DNA from 2 places in the Chlorobium sp. genome. Region 2 is predicted to be linked to the other one. Evidence: riboswitches for the same ligand, from Rfam matches in the RefSeq annotation. Region 2 holds a riboswitch; the other holds the start of a gene.
The links. A riboswitch is a leader RNA that binds a small molecule or an ion and turns the genes downstream of it on or off. The one in region 2 is predicted to bind cobalamin.

Region 1 (5,369 bases), on a different contig from region 2:
AGGCGCTGCTCGACTTTACGGTATCGAGCCAGTCCTCCGCTTTCATTGTTGCAACCGAGCCGGGCATTCTCTACGAAATGCAGAAACGTTCGCCCCTGAAACAGTTCATTCCGGCGCCCAAGGACATGCAGAACCCGCGCAGCGTCTGCAAGCAGATGAAGCAGAACACGCTCGAAAAGCTGGTGCAGTGCATGCAGGAGCGCAAGCCGGAGGTGGTGCTGCCCGAAGATCTCAGAACCGCCGCCCTGAAGCCGATTCGGCGTATGCTCGATCTTTCGGCCTGAACATGACTTTACCGGGCGCCGGACCGGGTCGGCGCCGTTTCACTCTCGAACCATCAAACCCTCATCACGTATGGAACGCTTTTTCGGACGCACATCCAGAGGGATGTCGATCATGACCACCGTTCTGGTCCTGTTTTTCAGCGCCGCCGATGCCTGCGCATGGCATGACCGGACGCATATGGCCGTCGCCCAGGCTGCGGGGTTCGAACGCTGGTACAGCGCCGCGGCTCCCGATGTGGTGAAGTCGAGGGATATGTTCAGGCCCGTCGAGGAGAAGAACCACTACTACAACAACAACGCAGACAGGAAAGTGACGGCGCGGATGGTCATGGAGCAGGTGGAGCGCTTCAACCTGCCTGATGACGAAGAGGGGCACCTTTACGGGGCGATTATCGGTTCCGTCAGGGACTATAAAAAGCTGAGTGCGACCGGCAAGTATGCCGACTATCCGCTCGTGTTCTGCGCCCACTATGCCGGCGATCTCTCCATGCCGCTGCACAATACCGTCTACGACGACTTCAACAGGGAGCGCCACGGCGTCAACGACGGCATTATCGAATGCAACGCCCTGAACAATATCGGCTATATCCAGCGGAGCATGTACGATATCCGTATCGAAAGCGAGGAGGATCTTGCCCGCGAAATCGCACGGGTTGCCGAAACCGCCCGCAGGCTTGGCCGGAAGATCAGAAAAGAGAACCGCAACATGACCCAGGCCGAGACCTATACGCAGGTCATTCACAGCGCGTCGCTCTTCAGGGCCATTCTTCGCTACGTCGGAAAGAACCCCTGCTGATCAATACCTAAAACATGGCAAGCCAGGAACAGCTTTCGGTTCTCCTGCGGGGAGTCGCCTCATGGAACCTGTGGCGCCGTCAGAATGGCATGGCGTATCCGGACCTCCAGGGCGCGGATCTCCAGGGCTTCGACCTCCGTGATGCCGACCTGAGCGGCGCGAGTCTTTCCGGAGCGAATCTGCGGGATTCGGACCTCGGCGGAGCCGATCTCAGGGGGGCCGATCTCGATGGTGCGGATCTTGGAGGAGCCCGGCTGAGCAAAAGCACGATCGACATCAATACCCGGTACGAAACCCTGCTGGGGTGCGATATCGGCGTCAACGGTTTTTATTCCGCCCCGACCGATTCCGCGGCGCTCATGCGTCTCGATCCTCCGGGAAACTCCATGCAGGGGTCCAATGCCGAGGCGGTGATCGAGAGTCTCCGGCAGGCCAGAAAACTCCATACCTTTTCCATGATCCTTGCCGGCATCGGCCTCCTGTTCATCGTCATCCGGCCGAAATCGATATCCCTTCCGTACCTGTCAGGCTCCTTCAAGTTCGATGACCTCAGCTATGCCTTTCTTGCCGCCCTGCTCTCGACCGGCCTCCTGAGTCTTGTGGCTACCTTCATCGACTCGGCCCTGCAGGGTGCGCGCTATCTCAACGACCGCCGTTCGGTCATGACCGTCGGGCATTTCCCCTGGGTGCTTTCAAAATATGAGCAGAATCCGGAGGTCCGCCGTCAGTCGAAAATCCTGCGGTTTTTTCTCAGTTTCCATCCGCTGGTCTATCTCTACTTTTTCGTCAAGTGGGATGCGCTGTTTTCCGGCGACTGGGCAGGGGTTGTCAGTCACTACCAGGAGCTTCCCGTCGTGCTCGGCGAATGGCTGCTGCCGGTTTTCTATGTGATGCTTTTCAGGCTTTGCCTGCGGATTTTCAGGCTTTCCGCCGGCTTTCAGAAGCCGATTCTTTTCGACGCCGAAACCGAACGGGAGCGGCGCTCCGACATGGAGCGTCTCGCCCATGCCGTTGAAGCGCAGGCTGCGGAGATCGCCGCACTCGCCACCCTCCTGCGGGAGGAAAAAGAGCGGTGAGGGATTGACAGGGAGCGGTCGGGGTCGGGCATTATCAGGCTCTTGGTGTTGAACGCTCTCCGGAGTTCGATCGATGCTGCAGGGGAATTCGTGCCATGGCCCGAAAATCACCATCCTGTTTTGCCTGCCGGTGAAAAATCGTTACACTTCAGCAATTCATTCGATAGTACGGTGCCGGATGCGTAATGCTGCCGGATAATAGGGAAGTACGTCTGAATCGTATACTGTACCCGCAACTGTAAGATGGTTTGCCGTGAGTCGATACGGACAGCTCTGTCCGGATGGTCGTTGCGGTTCGCGGGCATGCACTCTGCCGATTCCAGATACCACGGGAAAAGCAGGGGAAGGATGCCGCAGGAAAAAGCGTCGGAAGTCGATGCAACCGTCGAAGTCAGGAAACCTGCCGTAATTGCTTGTCGCCGATCGGCTTCGGGAATAGAGCCGGGTGACCTTTTCAGCCGTCTGATCTTTTTTTATTTCATGATCTTTTTTCGTCAGTATGGTGAGGTTATATTATCCATACTATTGCCCCCCTAAAGACAGTAGCAATGGCTTGCAAGCTTGTTGTCCGGGTAAGGTAACTTATTGAATATAAAGGGTTTACCTATCAACAATCATTTATCGATTCTGGAGACTTCATATGAAAATCGCCCGCCTGTTTACCTCTCCCGGAGAGAACGTCTACGACCGTTTCGAGTACACCCTCCGTTCATCCGTGCTGCGTAATCCGGACGGCTCGAAGGTGTTTGAACTGAACGATATCGAGGTGCCGAAACACTGGTCGCAGGTGGCGGCCGATATTCTCGCCCAGAAATATTTCCGCAAGACAGGGGTACCCCGGCGTGATGCTGACGGAAACGCGGTGCTCGACGAAACGGGCCAGCCTGTAACCGGCAGCGAGCGCTCCATCAAGGAGGTCGTGCACCGTCTTGCCGGATGCTGGAAGGAGTGGGGCGAAAAGAACCGTTATTTCGATTCGCCCGACGACGCGCAGGCTTTCTACGACGAGGTCGCCTATATGCTGCTCCGCCAGATGGGCGCACCCAACTCTCCCCAGTGGTTCAATACCGGACTGAACTTCGCCTACGGCATCGACGGACCCGCTCAGGGGCACTTCTATGTCGATCCGGCAACCGGCCAGACCAGGGAGTCCGAAGACGCCTATTCCCGTCCCCAGGCCCATGCCTGTTTCATCCAGTCGGTCAATGACGATCTGGTCAACGACGGGGGCATTTTCGATCTTGCCGTGCGCGAAGCGAGAGTGTTCAAGTTCGGCAGTGGATCGGGCACCAACTACTCGAACCTGCGTTCATCCGGCGAAAAACTCAGCGGCGGCGGCAGCTCTTCGGGGCTGATGAGCTTTCTCAAGATATTCGATTCGGCGGCCGGAGCCATCAAGTCCGGCGGAACCACCCGTCGCGCGGCCAAAATGGTGATTGTCGATATCGACCACCCGGACGTGGAGCGCTTCATCGAGTGGAAGGCGCGTGAAGAGGACAAGGTAGCTTCACTGGTGGCCGGTTCGAGGATCTGCTCCCGTTTTCTCAAGGCGATTGTCGACGAAGCCATTGCCAACGGCTCCGACCGTTCCGAAAACATGAAGCTGCAGCTTCTCATCAGGAACGCTCTTTCGCGGGCCGTGCCGATGAACTATATCCTCAGGGTGCTTGCCCTGGTCGATCAGGGTTACACCACCCTCGACTTCGACGAATACGATACGCATTACGAATCCGAAGCCTACCAGACCGTCGGCGGCCAGAACTCGAACAACACCGTCAGGGTCACCAACGCCTTCATGAAAGCCGTCGAAAACGACGATATGTGGGTGCTCCGCGAGCGTACGACCGGCAAAACCGCAAGAGCCGTGAAAGCCCGCGACCTCTGGGAAAAAATTCTCATGAGCTCATGGAAATGCGCCGATCCCGGCCTCCAGTTCGATACCACCATCAACGAGTGGCATACCTGTCCGGAGAGCGGCAGGATCAATGCAAGCAATCCGTGCTCCGAGTACATGTTTCTCGACGATACCGCATGTAATCTGGCCAGTCTCAACCTGATTCACTTCGTCGATGAATCGACCGGAAAGATCAGGGTCAGGGAGCTGCTGCACGCTTCGGCACTCTGGACTGTGGTGCTGGAGATATCGGTGCTGATGGCGCATTTCCCGTCGAAGGATATCGCCCGTCTCAGCTACGAGTACCGCACGCTCGGTCTCGGCTTCGCCAATCTCGGTACCGTGCTGATGGTGCTCGGCATTCCTTACGATTCGCCCAAGGCCCTCGCCCTGGCCGGCGCGATTTCCGCGCTCATGACCGGTCAGGCTTATGTGACCTCGGCTGAAATGGCAAAGGATCTCGGCGCGTTTGCCGGCTACGCGGCCAATTCCAAAGAGATGCTGCGCGTCATCCGCAACCACCGCCGTGCCGCCCGCAACAATTCGGAGGAGGAGTACGAGGGACTCAGCGTCAAGCCCCGCGGCATCGACAGCGAATACTGTCCGGCCGACCTTTTCGAGGCTGCCGGAAAAATATGGGATGAAGCCCTGCAGAAAGGCAAAAAGCACGGCTTCCGCAACGCGCAGGTCAGCGTCATCGCCCCTACCGGCACGATAGGTCTGGTGATGGACTGCGACACCACCGGCGTCGAGCCCGAGTTCGCCATCGTCAAGTTCAAGAAACTGGCCGGCGGCGGTTACTTCAAGATCGTCAACCAGTCGGTGCAAAAGGCTCTCGAACGGCTCGGCTACACCGACTCGCAGATCGACGATATCGAAAAGTACTGCAAGGGTCACGGCACGCTTGCCGGATGCCCCGCCATCAACCGCCAGTGGCTGAAGAGCAGGGGATTTACCGACGAGAAGATCGAGCAGGTCGAGTTGCAGCTCGAAACCGTTTTCGACATCCGTTTCGCCTTCAACAAGTGGATACTCGGCGAGGAGTTCTGCCAGTCGCTGGGATTCAGCGACGAACAGCTCAACAGTCCCGATTTCGACATGCTTCAGGCGCTCGGGGCCACCGAACGGGACAGCGAAGTCGCCAACGACTACATCTGCGGCACCATGACCATCGAAGGGGCGCCCCATCTGAAGCTCGAACACCTGCCGGTTTTCGACTGCGCCAGCCGGTGCGGCAGAAAAGGGGAGCGCTATATCACCCACATGGCCCATGTCCATATGATGTCCGCCGTACAGCCCTTCATTTCCGGAGCCATCTC
Region 2 (5,369 bases):
GAACATGATCCGGATCGACGACATTCGCAAACGTTATGGAAGCGTTCAGGCTCTTGACGGTGTGTCGTTTACGATTGGAAAAGGCGAAATTTTCGGGCTTTTAGGGCCGAACGGCGCAGGAAAAAGCACCCTGATACGCATCATGACCGGTCTTACGCGCGCCGACAGCGGCAGTGCGGCCATCGGCGGAGATGATGTCGGCGGCAAGTCGTTTCAGATCAAATCGCTGATCGGCATCGTTCCGCAGGAAAACAATCTCGACCGTGAACTGACGGTCGAAGAGAACATGCGGATTTATGGGAAACTGTACCGGATTGACAATCTCCGGCAGCGAATCGGTGAGGCTCTCCGTGATGTGGAGCTGCTTGACCGGCGTGATGCTCTTGTCAGCGGATTGTCCGGAGGCATGAAACGCCGTCTGATGGTTGCCCGTGCGCTCCTGAACGATCCGGCAGTCCTGTTTCTCGACGAACCATCCATCGGTCTCGATCCGCAGATCAGACGCCAGCTATGGCAGATTGTCCGAAAAATCGGAAAATCGGGCCGAACCGTCTTTCTGACTACCCATTACATCGAAGAGGCGGAAATGCTCTGTGACCGCATCGGGATTCTGCGCAAGGGCCAATTGATGGTCCTTGACACGCCATCGGCATTGATGAACATGGTCGGAGCCTATGCCGTGGACCAGATCGACGATGCCGGCAACCTGATTCAGCATTCCGCCAACAGCCGGGAGGAGGCGCATGAAATCGTCTGCGGTCTGGAAAATGGCGGAACGGTAAGAAAAACCAATCTTGAAGATGTTTTCATAAAATTGACCGGAGAACGAATCGAATGAACCTGACCGGCTGGTATCCCGTGTTTCTGAGGGAAATGCTGCTTTTTAAGAGAAAGCTGCTGAAGGTGAGTTATCTGGTGTCGGCCATGATGGTGCCGCTGATCTACCTGATCGTTTTCGGTTTCGGTCTTGGCCGCAACGTGCATCTTTCCAGCGGGGACTATCTTGCTTTTCTGATTCCCGGACTGGTCGCCATGAGCTCCATGACCAATTCATACAGCTGGATCGCCGGAGCCCTTAATCTGAACCGGGTCTATTTCAAGACCTTTCAGGTGCTCGTTCAGGCCCCGATTACAGCAGGCGGCATCATGCTTGGCGAGGTTCTTGCCGGCATGGTCAAAGGGCTTTTCGCCGCCTCGCTCCTGATCGGCATGGGCCTGTTTCTGCACGGTTCGTTCACCCTGACCCCGTTTCTGCTTCTGGCTACCCTGCTGAACTGTTTCATGTTTGCCTGTCTTGGCGTGATTATCGGCATGGTGGCCAAAAGTCATGAAGAAACCTCGACGTACAACAATTTCCTGATTCTTCCCATGTCGTTCTTCAGCGGCACCTTTTTCCCGCTGGACCGAGTTCCTGTGGTATTGAAGTGGTTCATTTACCTGTTTCCGCTGAGCCATACGAATATCCTGATACGCAAGACCTCGTTCGATACCCCGGCACTCGTCTCCTTGCTGGCGATGGGCGTCTACACGCTTGTTTTTCTTGTGGTCGGGACGCGATTGATCAGTAACTACGGCGAATGAATCTGCGGACGGGTTTTGCTGAACAGGCTGATGGGTGAAGATCGTGAGCAGTGAGTGGTGGGCGGTGAGCAGGAGCCGGAAGCGTGGCGGTGGTGGATGCGGTCAATCCTGCACGGCGTTAAAATCGTTGACGGTTATTGAATTATTTTTTTACATTCGTTTGAACTGTTCTTTTTTTACTGATGAAGCTGGATACCCCATAAAAAGGGTTTAATAGGGAATCACGTGAAAATCGTGAGCTGACGCGCAACTGTAAAGCCGACCGAGTGTTGTGCAGCGTTATACCACTGTTCCGAACGATGCGGAATGGGAAGGTGCTGCAGAACCGGCAAGCCAGGAGACCTGTCCCGCTTCTTTTCTTGTAACATGCTTTCGCGGAACAAAGCATTTATGAGCGATTACGGCTTCAGGTGCTTCTTCCTGCAGGCTTCTATCCCTCCTACGATTCTTTTCCCGCGTAAGCGTACAAAACGGTTGGTCAACACACCACAGACGTATGCTTACACACGCACTTGGCTATCCTCGTATCGGCGCCTCCAGAGGCATGAAAAAAGCCTGCGAACGCTATTGGTCGGGCGCTCTCGACGAAACGGCCCTGCTTGCAGCTTCGCTTGACGAAAAACAGTATCGCTGGAAGGTTCAGCAGGATGCCGGAATGGACCTGATACCGAGCAACGACTTCTCCCTCTATGATCAGGTTCAGGACATGAGCTTCATGCTCGGCGCGGTTCCTGAACGCTACGCGCCACTCCGGCAGCATCTCTCCGATCTCGATCTCTACTTCGCCATGTGCCGGGGCTACCAGCAGTCCGGTTTCGACGTGAAGGCGATGGAGATGACCAAATGGTTCGATACCAATTACCACTACCTTGTTCCGGAATTCACCGCAACGCAGCACTTCTGCTACTCTTCGCGGAAAGCCGTCGAAGAGTTTCTCGAAGCCAAAGCATTCGGGGTGGCTGCGCCGAAGACGGTCCTGATCGGGCCGATGAGCTATCTCCTGCTCGGACGGGAGAAAGGGGAGGGCTTTCACCGTCTCGATCTCATCGAGCGCCTGCTTCCGGTTTATGTGGCTATTCTCGAGGATTTGCGCCATGCCGGCTGTTTCTGGCTGCAGTTCGACGAACCTTTTCTGGTAACCGATCTCGACGGGAAAACGCGCGAGGCTTACCGTGAGGTCTACCGGTATCTGAAGCAGCATTTTCCGGATATGCATTTTCTGCTCGCCACCTATTTCGAAGGTCTCGGCGACAATCTCCGGACGGCGCTCTCACTGCCGGTCGATACCCTGCATGTCGATACCCTGCGCGGCTTTCCTGATCTTCCGCTTCTCTTCGATCTTCTTCCCGCAGCCATGAACCTTTCGCTCGGGCTCATCGACGGAAGGAACATCTGGAAAGGCAGGCTCGAAGAGTCTCTCGGCCTGCTCGGTCTGGCCGTAAAGTCGCTTGGCGGAGAGCGCGTCATGGTTTCCTCGTCGTGCTCGCTGTTGCATGTTCCATACGATCTCGAGCTCGAGCCCGAAAACGGTCCGCTGCCGGGTTTTCTCAGGCCATGGCTTTCCTTTGCGCGCCAGAAGCTCGATGAAATCCGGCTGCTTGCCGATCTTATGGGCGAAGAGGTTTCGGACGGGGCTTTCCATGCGCTTTCCGACCATCTGAAGGCGTCGGACGAGCGGGCGCATTCACCGTTTCTTTCCAACGAGGAGGTATGCAGACGGGTCGAGGCATTTGCCGGTCGGAAGGTCGGCAGGCCTGAACCCTTTCATGAGCGGGCGGTCATTCAGGAGGAGCTGCTGCATCTGCCGCTCCTTCCTGTCACGATGATCGGCTCGCTGCCGCAGACGCCCCGGCTTCGTTCGCTGCGCAGGCGGTACCGGGAGGGTGCTCTTTCCCTGGAGGAGTACGAGTCGGCAGTAAGGGAGCTTATCGCCGATGCGATTGCGTGGCAGGAGTCGGCGGGCCTCGATGTTCTGGTTCACGGAGAGTTCGAGCGCACCGATATGGTGGAATATTTCGCCGGGTACCTCAACGGGGTGGCCTTTACGGCAAACGGATGGGTGCAGAGTTACGGGACCAGAGCCGTGAAGCCTCCGGTCATTTACGGCGACGTCAGCAGGAAAGGGCCAATGACCGTCGAGTGGACGGTGTATGCACAGAGCCTGACGACGAAGCCGGTCAAGGGGATGCTGACCGGTCCTGCGACGATCCTGAAATGGTCGTTCGTCAGGGATGACCAGCCGCTGCATGAGACCGCCATGCAGGTGGCTCTTGCCCTGCGCGATGAGGTTCTCGATCTCGAGATGGCCGGGATAGGCATCATTCAGATCGACGAGCCGGGAGTCCGGGAGGGGTTGCCGCTCCGGAACTCCTTGCGCCAGGAGTATCTGGAATGGGTTGTCAGGGCCTTTGCCCTTGCCTCAGGCGGCGTCGCTCCCGCAACCCAGATACATACGCACATGTGCTACGCCGATTACGCCTCCATTCTCGACGCCCTCGTCCGGATGGATGCCGACGTGCTGACCATAGAGACGGCCCGTTCCGATATGGGGGTACTGGCCGCTTTCGCGGCCTCCGGCTATCAGAACCAGCTCGGCCCCGGTATTTACGATATTCACTCCCCCCGGATTCCGTCGACGCAGGAGATGCAGCAGCTGCTGGTCAGGGTGCTGCAGTTTTTCGGGCCGGAGCAGATATGGGTCAATCCCGATTGCGGTCTGAAGACACGGAGCTGGGATGAGGTTCGTCCCGCGATCAGGCGGATGGTTCAGGCCGCCAGAAAGCTTCGGCGGCATCTGCCATTGCGCGATCGAATGGAGGTCGGCCGCTGAGAGGAGAAAGGATTTTATTAATCGCAACAGGATATTTGCCATGGATGCCACTGTTTTCAGGGAGATGATCAAGCGTGACGGACGAAAGGAGCCGTTCGACGCCGAAAAGATCGTATACGCTGTTTTTCGCGCCTTGCGGGCCATCGGAAAGGCAGACCGTACGAAAGCGGCGGGGATTGCCGGAGATGCCATCAGGCAGCTCGAGAGCGAGATGGGCGACAGGATTCCCTCGGTCGAGGAGATGCAGGATACGGTGGAAAAAACGCTTTTTCTGCACCGGGAGTTCGATGCGGCCAAAGCCTATATCATCTACCGGCACCAGCACCAGTACATGCGGGACGCCAGGGAGATTTTCACCAACATCGACCTGGTCGACAGCTATCTCGACCTCGAAGACTGGCGGGTCAGGGAGAGCGCGAACTCCTCCTGGTCGCTGCAGGGGCTCAACCAGCACATCTCGACCATTGTCAGTGCCCAGTACTGGCTGAACCGCATTTACCCTCCGGAAATCAGCGAGGCGCATACTTCGGGCGTCATGCACATCCACGATCTGGGTTTTCTGAGCGTGTACTGTGTCGGCTGGGATCTCGAGGATCTGCTGCTCAGCGGATTCACGGGAGTCAACGGGCATGCGGCCAGCAGACCGGCCCGTCATCTGCGTTCGGCGCTCGGCCAGATCGTGAACTTTTTCTACACCATGCAGGGCGAAGCTGCCGGAGCGCAGGCCTTTTCGAATTTCGATACCCTGCTGGCTCCCTTCATCAGATTTGACCGGCTCGATTACGACGGGGTCAGGCAGTGCCTTCAGGAGTTCTTTTTCAACATGAACGTACCGACCAGGGTCGGTTTTCAGACGCCCTTCACCAATGTGACCCTCGATCTTACGGTGCCGGCGGCGCTCAAAGACCGGCCGGTCATCATCGGCGGTGAGCTGAAGGATGACTGCTATGGCGATTTT

Region 1: it holds a riboswitch for cobalamin, as region 2 does, so the genes downstream of both, WBP50_RS06630 (vitamin B12-dependent ribonucleotide reductase) here and metE (5-methyltetrahydropteroyltriglutamate--homocysteine S-methyltransferase) in region 2, are expected to answer to the same signal.

The regions. Positions count from the first base shown of each region.
Region 1 is NZ_JBAWHG010000040.1:46,052-51,420, forward strand. Features, by position in the region: gene nadA (quinolinate synthase NadA) at 1-284, shown strand, start outside; gene WBP50_RS06620 (hypothetical protein) at 355-1,080, shown strand; gene WBP50_RS06625 (pentapeptide repeat-containing protein) at 1,095-2,156, shown strand; cobalamin riboswitch at 2,309-2,578, shown strand; gene WBP50_RS06630 (vitamin B12-dependent ribonucleotide reductase) at 2,797-5,369, shown strand, end outside.
Region 2 is NZ_JBAWHG010000009.1:13,271-18,639, reverse strand. Features, by position in the region: gene WBP50_RS01065 (ABC transporter ATP-binding protein) at 1-838, shown strand, start outside; gene WBP50_RS01060 (ABC transporter permease) at 835-1,581, shown strand; cobalamin riboswitch at 1,755-1,945, shown strand; gene metE (5-methyltetrahydropteroyltriglutamate--homocysteine S-methyltransferase) at 2,078-4,411, shown strand; gene WBP50_RS01050 (ribonucleoside triphosphate reductase) at 4,452-5,369, shown strand, end outside.